DNA from 3 places in the Nocardia sp. NPDC003183 genome. Region 1 is predicted to be linked to each of the others. Evidence: riboswitches for the same ligand, from Rfam matches in the RefSeq annotation. Region 1 holds a riboswitch; each other region holds the start of a gene.
The links. Region 1 has a riboswitch for S-adenosylmethionine ahead of ACWDXS_RS31495 (amino acid ABC transporter permease). Riboswitches for the same ligand answer to the same signal wherever they lie in the genome.
Positions count from the first base shown of each region.

Region 2: linked by a shared signal. The riboswitch ahead of ACWDXS_RS20810 (rhodanese-like domain-containing protein) and the one ahead of ACWDXS_RS31495 (amino acid ABC transporter permease) in region 1 are both predicted to bind S-adenosylmethionine.
Region 3: linked by a shared signal. The riboswitch ahead of ACWDXS_RS28415 (aminotransferase class V-fold PLP-dependent enzyme) and the one ahead of ACWDXS_RS31495 (amino acid ABC transporter permease) in region 1 are both predicted to bind S-adenosylmethionine.

Region 1 covers NZ_JBSFTG010000018.1:24,449-28,624, forward strand. Annotated here, with positions in the region: gene ACWDXS_RS31490 (amino acid ABC transporter ATP-binding protein) at 1-622, opposite strand, end outside; gene ACWDXS_RS31495 (amino acid ABC transporter permease) at 619-1,614, opposite strand; SAM riboswitch class I at 1,725-1,818, opposite strand; gene ACWDXS_RS31500 (hypothetical protein) at 2,185-2,904, shown strand; gene ACWDXS_RS31505 (hypothetical protein) at 2,977-3,174, shown strand; gene ACWDXS_RS31510 (glycosyltransferase family 2 protein) at 3,158-4,176, opposite strand, start outside.
Region 2 covers NZ_JBSFTG010000006.1:221,822-225,997, reverse strand. Annotated here, with positions in the region: gene ACWDXS_RS20825 (amidohydrolase family protein) at 1-24, opposite strand, end outside; gene ACWDXS_RS20820 (FAD-dependent oxidoreductase) at 209-1,597, opposite strand; gene ACWDXS_RS20815 (Rv0361 family membrane protein) at 1,788-2,246, shown strand; SAM riboswitch class IV at 2,292-2,411, shown strand; gene ACWDXS_RS20810 (rhodanese-like domain-containing protein) at 2,429-2,845, shown strand; gene ACWDXS_RS20805 (O-succinylhomoserine sulfhydrylase) at 2,856-4,064, shown strand; gene ACWDXS_RS20800 (PIN domain-containing protein) at 4,139-4,176, opposite strand, start outside.
Region 3 covers NZ_JBSFTG010000013.1:192,632-196,807, reverse strand. Annotated here, with positions in the region: gene ACWDXS_RS28430 (Uma2 family endonuclease) at 1-9, shown strand, start outside; gene ACWDXS_RS28425 (hypothetical protein) at 46-285, shown strand; gene ACWDXS_RS28420 (excalibur calcium-binding domain-containing protein) at 292-831, opposite strand; gene ACWDXS_RS28415 (aminotransferase class V-fold PLP-dependent enzyme) at 1,041-2,357, opposite strand; SAM riboswitch class IV at 2,399-2,513, opposite strand; gene ACWDXS_RS28410 (class I SAM-dependent DNA methyltransferase) at 2,687-3,391, shown strand; gene ACWDXS_RS28405 (AAA family ATPase) at 3,629-4,176, shown strand, end outside.

The sequences.
Region 1 (4,176 bases):
CGTGGGTGACGATCACCAGCGCGGTGCCGCTGTGTGCGAGATCGCGGATCACCGCGAGGACCTCGCCGACCAGCTCCGGGTCGAGTGCGGAGGTGGGTTCGTCGAACAGGATCAGCCGTGGTTTCAAGGCCAGGGCCCGTGCGATGGCCACGCGCTGCTGCTGACCACCGGACAGACGCCGGGGGTAGGCGTCGACGAAATCGGCCAGGCCCACCCGTTCCAAAAGCTGTGTCGCCTCGGCGATCACCTCGCCGCGCGGACGGTGCTGCGCCGAGACCGGGGCGAGCACCACGTTGTCGAGCACCGTGAGATGCGGGAACAGATTGAACTGCTGGAACACGAAGCCGATGCGGCTGCGCTGGGCGCGCACCGCGTGGTCGGGCAGCGAACGCAGGGTATTGCCGCGTTGGCGGTAGCCGATCAGCTCACCGTCGATGTGTACGGTGCCCGCGTCCTGTGCTTCCAGATGGTTGAGCACCCGCAGCAGTGTGGACTTGCCGGAGCCGGACGGCCCGATCAGCGCGACCACCTCACCGGCGCGTACGGCCAGATCCACGCCACGCAGTACCTCGGTGCCGCTGTAGGACTTGCGGATTCCGCGCGCCAGCACCGCTGCGGTCATCGGGTTGCTCCTCGGGGTGCGGCCGCACCGGCGGCGATCTCGGTGACCTTGGCGCGGACCCGCTGCCACGGTGTCGGCGGCAGCTCACGCTGCGCGCCCTTGGCGTAGTGCCGTTCGATGTAGTACTGCAGGATCGACAGCGCCGTGGTGAGCACGATGTACCAGACGGTCGCCACCATCAGCAGCGGCACCACCCGGCCGTTGCGGCCGAAGATCACCTGTACCTGGTAGAACAGCTCGGCGATCGCCATCACCGACACGATCGAGGTGCCCTTGAACAGGCTGATCACCTCATTGGCCGCGTTCGGCAGAATCGAGCGCATCGCCTGCGGCAACACGATCGTGCGGAACTGGCGCCAGCGTGGAATCCCCAGCGCCGCCGCCGCTTCGAGCTGACCGTCGTCGACGGCGAGCAGACCCGCGCGGATCAGTTCGGCCGAATACGCCGCCTGATGCAGGGCCAGCCCGATCACCGCCGCGGTGAAACCGCTGATCACACCATTGACATCGAACTCGTAGAAGCCGGGGCCGAACGGAATGCCCACGGACAGGCGGGGATACAGGTAGGCGATGTTGAACCAGAACAGCAGCTGCACGATCAGCGGGATCGAACGGAAAGCCCAGATGTAGGTCCAGGCGATCACCCGCAGCACGGGATTGTTCGACACCCGCCCGATCGCCAGCAGCGTGCCGATCGCGAAACCGAGGGCGGTGCCCCACAGGGTGAGCTCGATGGTCACCCGGAGTGCGGCCAGCACCGACTTCGCGGTGAAGTACTGGGCGAAAGTGCCCCAGTCCCAACCCGGATTGGTGATCAGGCCGTGCGCGAACTGGGCCACCAGCAGTAGAGCGATCGCCGCGACGGCCCAGCGCCACGGGTGCCACGACCCGGCGATCCGGGGCAGGTCGTCGATGGGCGCCTTGTCGGCGGGGAGAGCGTCGCCGGGCGGTGCGGGCGCGGTCTCGGCGCCGGATACGGCAGACGCGGTCATGGGAATCCTTCGGAAAACAGTGGAACGAGGCACAGTGACCTCCACCCGGCCAGCAACGGGTTCGCGATCTGGCGGCGCTCAGGCCGGACAGGTGGACAGCACGAAAATCTCCTCCATCGAACCCGGCAGAAGCACCCACACCCCGAAACGGGCGGGTTGCTGCGACGTCGTAGAGCCAGGTCTCTCGGTCGCTCTGGATGGTTGTGCCCGGCCGTCGTGGCCCGAGCTGAATCAGCATGTGGCATATGCACTAGTGCGCGCAACGATAGAAATCAACGTGAGCGCAGAGGTTGGAACCGATCGTGGGCACCGGCATAATTGCCCCGGTTCGGCGCGGTAGGTGATTCGCGCGCGGGCGCGGGCGCAGGGGTCTGGGCGAACGCGTCCGGGCATAGGGATCCTGCGGACGCGTCGTTGGGTCCGGTGCCGAGAAGGGGGCGGACACCGGGCCGCGGCGGCGGGTTCGCTGCGAGATTGCGACGCGCCGAACGGCCGGTGACTTCACCTGTCCGGATTCACCCACCGCACGCGGTAGCGTCGGCCTTCTCTGCGTCGATGAGGAGTTTCGCCGTGATCGTTGCACGTCGTTCCGCCACACTGACCTCGCTGACGGCCTGCGCCGCCGCGCTACTGCTGGCCGCGCCGCTGGCCGCCGCCGAACCGGCCGCACCGGTGACGCCCGCTGTCACCCGGGATGCGCCGGCTGTTCGGCCATCGGCGGGCCCGGGTGATCTGCTCGGCGCCTACCAAACCGTCGTCGAGACGCTGAAATCCCTGGGTATCCAGCCGTTCCTGTACCCCACGGTCGCCGCGAACTGCACCGGTGACGGCGCGGGTCTCGTGCCTGCCGTCGCGGGCGCGGTCCCTGGGCCGTGGCCGGCGAACACCCTCCCGATCCCGGGCATCGACCTGTCGGCCGTGAAGTCCGGCCAGACCCTGTTCACCTTCCTGCCCTACGGCCTCGCCCCCGACACCGCTGCGACGAAAACCTCCGGTATGCAGGTGGCCTGGCTCAATATCAGCACCGGTCGCGGCGGCATGGCTTCGATGGGCTCGATCGCCGACATCGTTCGCGCCATGGTCCCGCCCGAGGTTCCCGCCGAACTGCGTCCCCTCGCCGAAACCGCCATCCGTGACTTCCTCTTCGCCGCCATCCCTGTCGGCGGCGTTCGCGCTGTCCCCGTAGACACCGGCCGCGGTACCGTCCTGGCCGCCGTCTTCGGCACCACCGACAATGCGGGCAGGTCTTGCTTCTTCTTTCCCACCATCGGCATTACCGAGGTCGCCTGAAACTCGCGGGTCGGCGTCAGGCTCGGCATCGCCCAGTACTGGATCGTCCGCACGGTCGACGACGACGGACCGGTGTCCTCCATCGAGCAACTGCGTCTCACTTCGGACGGCAGGTACGTCACCGAGCGAATCGGGCTACGGGGTCAGGACCTTGTCACCGCAATCGACCTGGTCAAGGTCGAAATCGCCTGGGCAGATCTGGATCTGGACATCGAACAGTCGTCGACCGCCGGAGTGGCGACGGAGGCGGTGGTCATGCCAGGCGGGTAACGGCGTCGCCGGGCGTCACCAAAGGTCGCTGTTTCCAGCGGAGGCGGCCGGTGCGGTGGCGGTGGTGGGAGCGGGTCCAGAGAACGAGGTAGTGGGCTACCGAGAGGGGGTGGGCCAGGGCTGAGGTGAGGTCGGTGGCTGTTGGGGGGCGGCGGGTTTCGATGGTGCGGGCGGTCAGACGGCTTGTGACGGCGGCCAGGTAGCCGAGTAGGCCTGCTCGGCGGGTTCGGGTGCGGCCGAAGATCGCGGCCAGTGGGGGGATCCAATAGGCGAGGGCGGCGAGGATTCCGATGGCTGCGCCGGTGTCACGGCGGCCGCCGTAGGCCGACCACAGCCAGCGGGTGTAGCCGTCGGTGAGTTCTGTGGTGCCGGTGTACATTCGGGTGCTCGCGGCGGGGCCCGCGGTCACCAGGGCGGTGCGATGGCCTGCTCGGCGGATGGCGCGGGCCAGGTCCAGGTCCTCGGTGGCGCTGGCTGCTACGGCCGCGTGGCCGCCGCCGGCGCGGTAGGCCGCGGCGTCGACGGCGAGGAACTGGCCGCACGCTACGGCGGTGGACGGGCGCAGGCTGTGATTGGCGGGCCCGACGGGCAGGGTCGAGGCCCACGACCAGGCCAGCAGGGGCTGGATGAGGCGCTCGGCGGTCGAACCGGTGTCCTGTCTCGGCCAGGCCGAGACCAGACCTGCTCCGCGCCTGCGCAATTCGGTCACCGCCGCGGCGATCGCATGGGGGGCCAGGCGGACGTCCGCGTCGATGAAGACCAGGGCGGCCGCGTCGGTGCGGGCGGCCAGGCGCGCGCACGCGGCGGCCTTGCCGGTCCAGCCGGGGGCGGGGTGGGCGGCCGAGCGCAGGACGGTGAAGCGCTCGTCGTCGGCGATCGCGTCGAGTGCGGCTTCGTAGGTGCCGTCGGTGGACGCGTCGTCGAGAATCAGCACGCTCAGGCGGGGGACGCCGACCTGTGCGCGAAGGTCGGCGATCAGCGCGGGCAGGCGCTGCGACTCGT
Region 2 (4,176 bases), on a different contig from region 1:
GATGTGGACGTGGGCATCGAACACCAGTACAGAATGCCTTATCTCTGCGGCGCGAGCGCGCTCAACGTCGCGCCCCCACTAGGACGGGACCACTGAAACCCCGAGTTCTGCCATGACAGCACACCCAACTCCCGCACATCCCGACCCCGAGGAGGGATCGGCGGGCCATTCAGGGCCGCGAACACGCGCGCGCCAGCGCGCCGAAAACTCAGGCCTTGTTCGGCTCGGAGGCGCGCAGCATGTCCTCGCGCTCCACGACCTTCACGCGCTCACGGCCTTCGGGCTCGCCGAGGGCGCGCTCGTGGGCGTCGAGGCGGTACCAGCCCGCCCAGGTGGTGAACGGGATGCCCTTGCCCTCGAGGAACTCGGTGACGGCGTCGAGCTCGGGCTTCGGCGCGGGGGCGAAGGCCTTGGCGTCGTCGAGCAGGCAGGCGATGGTCTCGTTGGCGTCGCCCTTGGTGTGGCCGATGAGGCCGACCGGGCCGCGCTTGATCCAGCCGGTCACGTAGGTGGCGGGCATGAATCGGGCGTCACCTTCGGCGGTGTCGTCGGCGATCACGCGGCCGGCCTCGTTGGGCACCGTGCCCGCCTGATCGTCGAACGGCAGCTGGGTGACGTTCTGCGAGAGGTAGCCCACGGCGCGGTACACGGCCTGGATGTCCCAGTCGGTGAAGTTGCCGGTGCCCTTGACGTTGCCGGTGCCGTCGAGCTGGGTGCGTTCGGTCTTCAGGCCGACGACCTTGCCGTCTGCGCCGAGGACCTCCGAGGGCGATTCGAAGAAGTGCAAAAACAGCTTGTGCGGGCGGTCGCCGTGGTCGCGGATGGCCCACTGCTCCAAGGTGTTGGCGACCATGTCGACCTGCTTGGAGTTGCGGCGCGCGGCTTCGGAGCCCTCGTCGTAGTCGATGTCCTCGGGGTTGACGATGACCTCGATCGTCGGCGAGTGATCCAGTTCGCGCAGCTCGAGGGGCGTGAACTTGGCCTGCGCGGGACCACGACGACCGAACACGTGGACCTCGAGGGCCTTGTTGCCCTTGAGACCTTCGTAGACGTTCGGCGGGATCTCGGTCGGCAGCAGTTCGTCGCCGGTCTTGGCGAGCACGCGCGCGACGTCGAGGGCGACGTTGCCGACACCGAGCACGGCGACCTTCTCGGCGTCGAGGGGCCAGGAACGCGGGACGTCGGGGTGGCCGTCGTACCAGGACACGAAGTCCGCGGCGCCGTAGGAGCCGTCGAGGTCGATGCCGGGGATGGCCAGGGCGCGGTCGGCGTTGGCGCCGGTGGAGAAGATGACCGCGTCGTAGAACTGGCGCAGGTCGTCGAGGGTGATGTCGGTGCCGTAGTCGATGTTGCCGAGCAGGCGGACCTGGTCCTTGTCGAGGACCTTGTGCAGGGCGGTGATGATGCCCTTGATGCGCGGGTGGTCAGGGGCGACGCCGTAGCGGATCAGGCCGAAGGGCGCGGGCATACGCTCGTAGAGGTCGATGCTCACGTCGGCATCGGACTTCATCAACGCGTCGGCGGCGTAGATACCGGCCGGTCCCGCACCCACGATCGCAATGCGAAGTGGGCGAGTCGCTGCACTCTGTTCGGTCATTTCTACGCGCACCCTTTGGTCGAGAACTGATTTGACGGCGTCAACTTAGCTTAGGCTAAGTCGGACATCCGCTTACTGGCAGCTGCCATCGACGTCGGCAGCCGACCGCAATCAAGGCGATTCTAGCTGCGGCGTTGCAGCCACCCGGCGCGCGGTGTAGCTGCCCGCGCGGGTCTGTCAGGATTACAGCATGAACGAGGAGCAAACAGGCTCGGATGACCAGCCCGTAGTGGTGGATCAGACCGACAAGCGTTCCATCGTCCCGTTCGTCGCGGCCGCGGTGATCGCGATCATCGTGCTCATCGGCATCGTGGCGGGTGGACTGCTCTCACCCGCTGAGAAAAATGTCACAGAGGCGGACCGTCTCGCGGCCGCCGTCACCAACTATATCGACGCGCGCTCGCGCAGCGACCTCCGTCCGCCGACCGGTGTGGCCTGCCCCGGGTTCGACGAGGAGAAATCCGGCCTCGGCGAACAGCTCGGTGGCCCGAAATCCACTGTCACGATCGACGGCAAGGGTTTCGAGAACGCCACCGTCAACGGCGACCGCGCCAAGATCGACGCGGCGCTCGTGGTCAACGGCAACCCGGCGGCGAGCAACTGGAAACTGACCCGCGTCGACAGCGCGTGGCTGGTGTGTTCCTTCTGAATCGTTTGACACGATGACCGGTGCCGAGGCAATCTCAGATCGCAAGGTCATGAGTGCCAGCGTCAAGCCCCGGCTCGCTGGTCGGCAACCCTCCTCCGCGGTGGGGTGCTCCGGGTGACGACCTGGCCGTGTGTTCGGGGATTTCCGGCACGGCAAGAGCGGATTCACGCAGGAGGATCGACATGACTTACGCTGGCGACATCACCCCTGAGAAGGCGTGGGAGCTGCTCACCGAGCACCCCGGCGCCGTGCTGGTCGACGTGCGCACCGAAGGCGAGTGGGCACACATCGGCATTCCCGACACCAGTTCCATCGAACGCCCGGCCCACTTCATCGAGTGGGTCGACGGCACCGGCACCCGCAATCCCGAGTTCGGCGTGCAGCTCGAGAAGGCACTCGCCGGTCGCCCCGACGACGCACCCGTGGTGTTCCTGTGTCGCTCCGGTCAGCGTTCCGCGCACGCGGCGAACCTGGCGACCGCGGCGGGCGTGGCACCGTCCTACAACGTGCTCGACGGTTTCGAAGGTGGTCCCGACGCGTTCGGTCAGCGCGGCAGCACCGGTTGGCGCGCTGTCGGCCTGCCGTGGCGTCAGGCATAAGGAGAAAAGCATGATCACCGGTGGTTCGTTCGACAAGCCACTGCCCGAAGGCGTCGGTCCCGGCACGCTCGGCGTGCGCGGCGGTCTGCGCCGTTCCGGCTTCGACGAGACCTCCGAGGCGCTGTACCTGACCTCCGGTTTCGTCTACGAGAACGCCGAAGCCGCCGAGGCCGCGTTCACCGGCGACGTCGAGCACTTCGTCTACTCGCGTTTCGGCAACCCGACCGTGGCCATGTTCGAGGAGCGCATCCGCCTGCTCGACGGCGCCGAAGCGGCCTTCGCGACCGCGTCCGGCATGTCGGCGGTGTTCACCGCGCTCGGCGCCCTGCTGAAGGCGGGCGACCGTCTCGTCGCCGCCCGCAGCCTGTTCGGGTCCTGTTTCGTGGTCTGTAACGAGATCCTGCCGCGCTGGGGCATCGAAACCGTGTTCGTCGACGGTGACGACCTCGACCAGTGGGAGCAGGCCCTCTCCGTCCCCACCCAGGCCGTGTTCTTCGAGACCCCGGCCAACCCGATGCAGACCCTCGTCGATGTCCGCAAGGTCACCGAGCTCGCCCACGCCGCGGGCGCGAAGGTGGTGCTGGACAACGTCTTCGCCACCCCCCTGCTCCAGCGCGGTTTCGAACTCGGCGCCGACGTGGTGGTCTACTCCGGCACCAAACACATCGACGGCCAGGGCCGCGTCCTCGGCGGCGCCATCCTCGGTGCCCAGGACTACATCGACGGCCCCGTCAAAACCCTGATGCGCCACACCGGCCCTGCCCTGAGCCCCTTCAACGCCTGGACCTTGCTCAAGGGCCTGGAAACCATGCCGTTGCGCGTGCGCCACTCCACCGAGTCGGCCCTGCGGGTAGCCGAGTTCCTGGAGACCAAGGATTCGGTCGACTGGGTGAAATACCCCTTCCTGGAATCACATCCGCAACACGCACTGGCCAAAGAGCAGATGACCGGCGGCGGCACCGTAGTCACCTTCGCCCTCAACGGCGAAGACGGCAAGAAGCGAGCCTTCGAGGTCCTCAACCGCCTCCGCATCATCGACATCTCCAACAACCTCGGCGACGCCAAAACCATGATCACCCACCCCGCCACCACCACCCACCGAGCCATGGGCCCGGAGGGGCGTGCGTCAATCGGCTTGTCCGACGGGGTAGTTCGCATCTCGGTCGGTCTGGAAGACCTCGAAGATCTCCTCGGCGACCTCGACAACGCCCTGAGCTAGTTCGTCCGAACGTCCCGAGTCGGCCTGTCGCAACGATCCACGTTCGGCAGGTCGACGTCGGACTCGTGGATCGCCTACCGGACCGGGTCGTAGACCGCGAACCCCAGGTGGC
Region 3 (4,176 bases), on a different contig from region 1:
CTCGACTGACCTGATCGGAAACTTGTCTCCATGAGTGAGTTTCGGGTGACCGGCATCTTCCCGGTCAGCTTCAGACCGGACCCGTTTGTCGTCGGCCACGCGATCGGCAATTTCGACGTCGGCGGCGCTGTCGAGCTTCGGCGGGCGGGCAAGGTCATCGCTCGAGGAGTCCTTCGAGCGTTCGAAATCCGTCGCTCCCCGAGAGGCGAACTCTCGTTCGCCTTCTCGGATGAGATTTCCCAGCACGTCAGCGTCGGGGACGTCGTTCGTTCGATGGATACCTGATTACCCCTACTCGCAGGCCACTCCATCCTTGTTCCGGTCGAGCTCTGGTCGGTAGCCGGGTTCACCGATGTGGATCGGGGCGGCACCGGCAGCCCTGGCTGCGTCACAGTTCTTGTAATAGGCGCTGGCGGGCGCCGGCGCTTCGGGCTCCGGGACGGCTGCCACCCGCGGGGCGGGGAGGTCGACGGTGGTGGTCGGCGCGGGGACGATGACCGGCGGTGGAGCCGGCGCCGCGATCGTGGTGGTGGGTGCGATGGGTGCCGGCGGGAGATCGATCGTGGTGGTCGGGGCGGCGGACGTCGTGGTGGTCGGGGCGGCGGTGGTCGTCGACGGCTTTGCCGTGGTCGATGATGCGACGACGCGGGTGGTCGAGGTGGGTGATGTCCGCGCGGCCGGTGAGGGGTTGTCGTCACTGAGACCGGCGACGACCGAGAGACCGAGCACGCCGGCGACTCCGATCCCGGCCAGCAACGGCCAACGCCGCTTCTTTTCGGGTCGGCGGGGCGGACGAGCCCACGGGTCGGGCGGCTGAGTCGGTCGAGTCACGGTGTCCCCTTTGATTGTCGGGCAATCTCGGGGGCTTCATCGCGACGGGTTCGACAGGCGTTACCCAGCTGAGAGGCAGTCCAAACCTGGAATTTCCGAGAAGCGGTCCGTCGGGTTCTCGGACGGATACCACTCGACGGAAAACGAATATCGGCCGCCGAGAGCAGGTCTCGACGGCCGACGTTCGGCGAATCTCGCCTGTGACGAGTTCAGCCGATCAGGCAGGGGGCGGCGCCTTCGGGGGAAGAGGCGCTGAGGGGACGGGTTTCGGGGGTCGGGTTCCAGTGCCCGTCGGTGGCGGCGTAATTCCAGGCGGGGCCTTGGCTGACCAGGGTGGCTACCGCGCTGATCAAGCGGTCTACATCGGCGGCGGTGGTGCCGAGGCCGATGCTGGCTCGGAGGGCGGCGTCGAGGCCGAGGCTCGCGAGGAGGGGGTGCGCGCAGAAGCGGCCGTCGCGCACGCCGATGGCGTGTTCGGCGGAGAGGTACGCGGCGACTTTGCCAGGGGCGATATCGGCGATCGTGAAGGCGACGATGCCCACACAGTCGGGGCTGTCGGACCAGATACCGACCAGGTCGACGCCGGGGATCGCGGACAGGCCGTCACGCAGCCGGTCGGCCAGAAAGCGCTCGTGCGCGACGAGTTCGGTGGGATCGATGGCAGCCAGCGCATCGCAGGCAGCAGCAATAGCGGCCGCGCCGAGGACGTTCGGCGAACCGGCTTCGTGCCGCTGCGGCGCGCACGCCCATTCGACCTCTGTCACACCGACATTGCGCACCGCACCACCACCGGCCAGGTAGGGCTCACCCTCGTCCAGCCAGTCGCGCCGGCCGACGAGCACACCCGAACCGAACGGCGCGTACAGCTTGTGCCCGGAGAAGGCGAGGTAGTCGATCCCGGTTTCGCGCAGGGAGATCCGGCGATGCGGAGCCAGCTGCGCGGCGTCGACGAGGATGCGCGCACCACAGAGGTGGGCGATGGTCGCGAGCCGTTCCAGCGGCAGCACCTCACCGGTGACGTTGGACGCGCCGGTCACCGCGAGCAGCGCGGCAGGCTTGCTGCACAGCTCGGCGACGACACGCTGAATCGTCTCCTCGACTGTGGCGGCGGCCCGCACGACGCGACGACCGTGCTTCGCCCACGGCAGGAAGTTGGCGTGGTGCTCGATATCGAGTACCACGGTCTCCCCCGGCACGCACCCGGCCAGCAGGTTCAGCGAATCGGTGGTGTTGCGCGTGAACACCACGACCTGGTCGTCGTCGGCGTCGAGGAACCGGGCAACGGACCCCCGCGAGGCCTCGTAGCACTCGGTGGAGATCCGCGAGGCGTATCCCGCGCCCCGGTGCACGCTGGCGTAGAACGGCAGCAACTGCGAAATCCGGTCGGTGACCTGCTTCAACGCCGGCGCACTCGCCGCGTAGTCGAAGTTGGCGTAGGAGCTGGTACCGCCCTGAACGAGCGGAACCTGCAGGTCGGCACCGGAAACGGCGGCGATGGCACAGGTGGGGTCGATTACAGCAGTCATGACGAAATCCCGTCGGCTCAGGGACCCGCTCCTGAAGAGGTGGCCCGCGCTTGCCGCGCCCAATTCGGACGTCAGCCTGGTCGTCACCCGGAGCACCCCACCGCGGAGGAGGGTTGCCGACCAGCAAGCCGGGGCTGAACGCTGGTACTCGTGACCTGCAACGAGAGTGACAGACGACCACCGGACCTGTCAACCACCGATCGCCGGCGCGCTCGGAGCCGACCCCGGCCACGCACGAGATCTCCCGGTTCGGCGCGGCGGTCGGACCGTCGCGACCCGCAGCGGGAAATCGGTTGTCCACGTGCGCTTTCCTTTGCGACACTCCGGTGATGCCTGCCTTCGCCGATTTCGACCGACGCCACTACCCCACCGTCGATGTCGCCACCGGCTACGACGGCTGGGCCGACACCTACGAGCGCACCGTGATGGACGAGATGGACTCGGCGCTGCTGGATCGGCTTCGTCGCCCGGATTGGGCGGGAGTGCGCCAGGCGGTCGACCTGGGTTGCGGGACGGGGCGAACCGGCGCGTGGTTGCGCAGCCGCAGTAGCGCCGAGATCGACGGCGTCGATCTGAGCGCGGGAATGCTGGCCCGTGCCCGCGTACGCGGTGTACACCGCACACTCACCAAGGCCGACGTGTGTGCCACCGAATTACCCAGCAGCACTTACGATCTCGTGATCTCCTCGCTGATCGACGAACACCTGCCGGACCTGCGCCCGTTCTACACCGAGGCCGCGCGGCTGGCTGTCCCAGGAGCCACGTTCGCCCACGTCAGCTACCACCCACAGTTCATGATGGTCACCGGAATGCCGACGCACTACACCCCGGCTGGGGGCGATCCGATCGCGATCAGCACCCACCTGCACCTGCTGAGCGAGCACATCACCGCGGGCACCGACGCGGGCTGGGTCCTCACCGAAGCGGCCGAGGCCCTGGTGGACGACGCCTGGCTCGCGGCGAAACCCAAATGGGCCGACCTGCGCGGCCACCCGTTCACCATGGCGCTGGTCTGGACGCTCGGCATCGCATAGGCACCGAGCCGCACGCTTCGAGGCACGCCCGACGCGAAGGGAATCGCCCATGAGGGGGCGTGGCGGAACTAGCATCCGACGAAGGGAATCGCTGCGCTGAGGGCTCGGCAGATCAATGTGGCGCTGCGGGTGGGGTCCGATGTCAAACCGGTACACAAGGGGTGAACTTTGCCCGTGATGGACGCCGTACGATCGAGTGAAGCGAAAATAGTCCACGTAGTTGATCGGAAGAAGACCATGTCACACGCCTTGAGCTCCACTTCGGCGGACGTGAGCGCCGATCTACCCGACGAATTCGTCCACCTGGCCAGGTTGGCGCTCGCCGGGCGCGAGCAGGACGTCGCGATGTTCGTGCGCCGGGCCGCGCGCCGCCACCGGCATGCCAGTCCCGAACTGGCCGATGCGCTGATCGCCCTGCTGCGCCAGAACCCCACGCGCGCCAATCCCCTACGCGCGGAAGTGGATACGCCGATTCCGGTCGACGGCGACAGCCGACTGCCGCTGCTGCGGGTGATCCCGCCCGGTTCCACCGCCGAAGTGCCGATCCTGGCCGCCGAAACCTATGACGTGCTCACCCAGATCGTCGACGAACGCAGGCAGGCCGACCGGCTGGCCGCCGCCGATCTGACTCCGGCCGGCAGCTTGCTGTTCGTCGGTCCGCCCGGTGTCGGCAAGACGATGGCCGCGGCCTGGCTGGCCCACCAACTGTCGCTGCCGCTGGTGGTCCTGGACTTGGCGACCATCATGAGCAGCCTGCTCGGCAAGACCGGCACCAACCTGCGCCA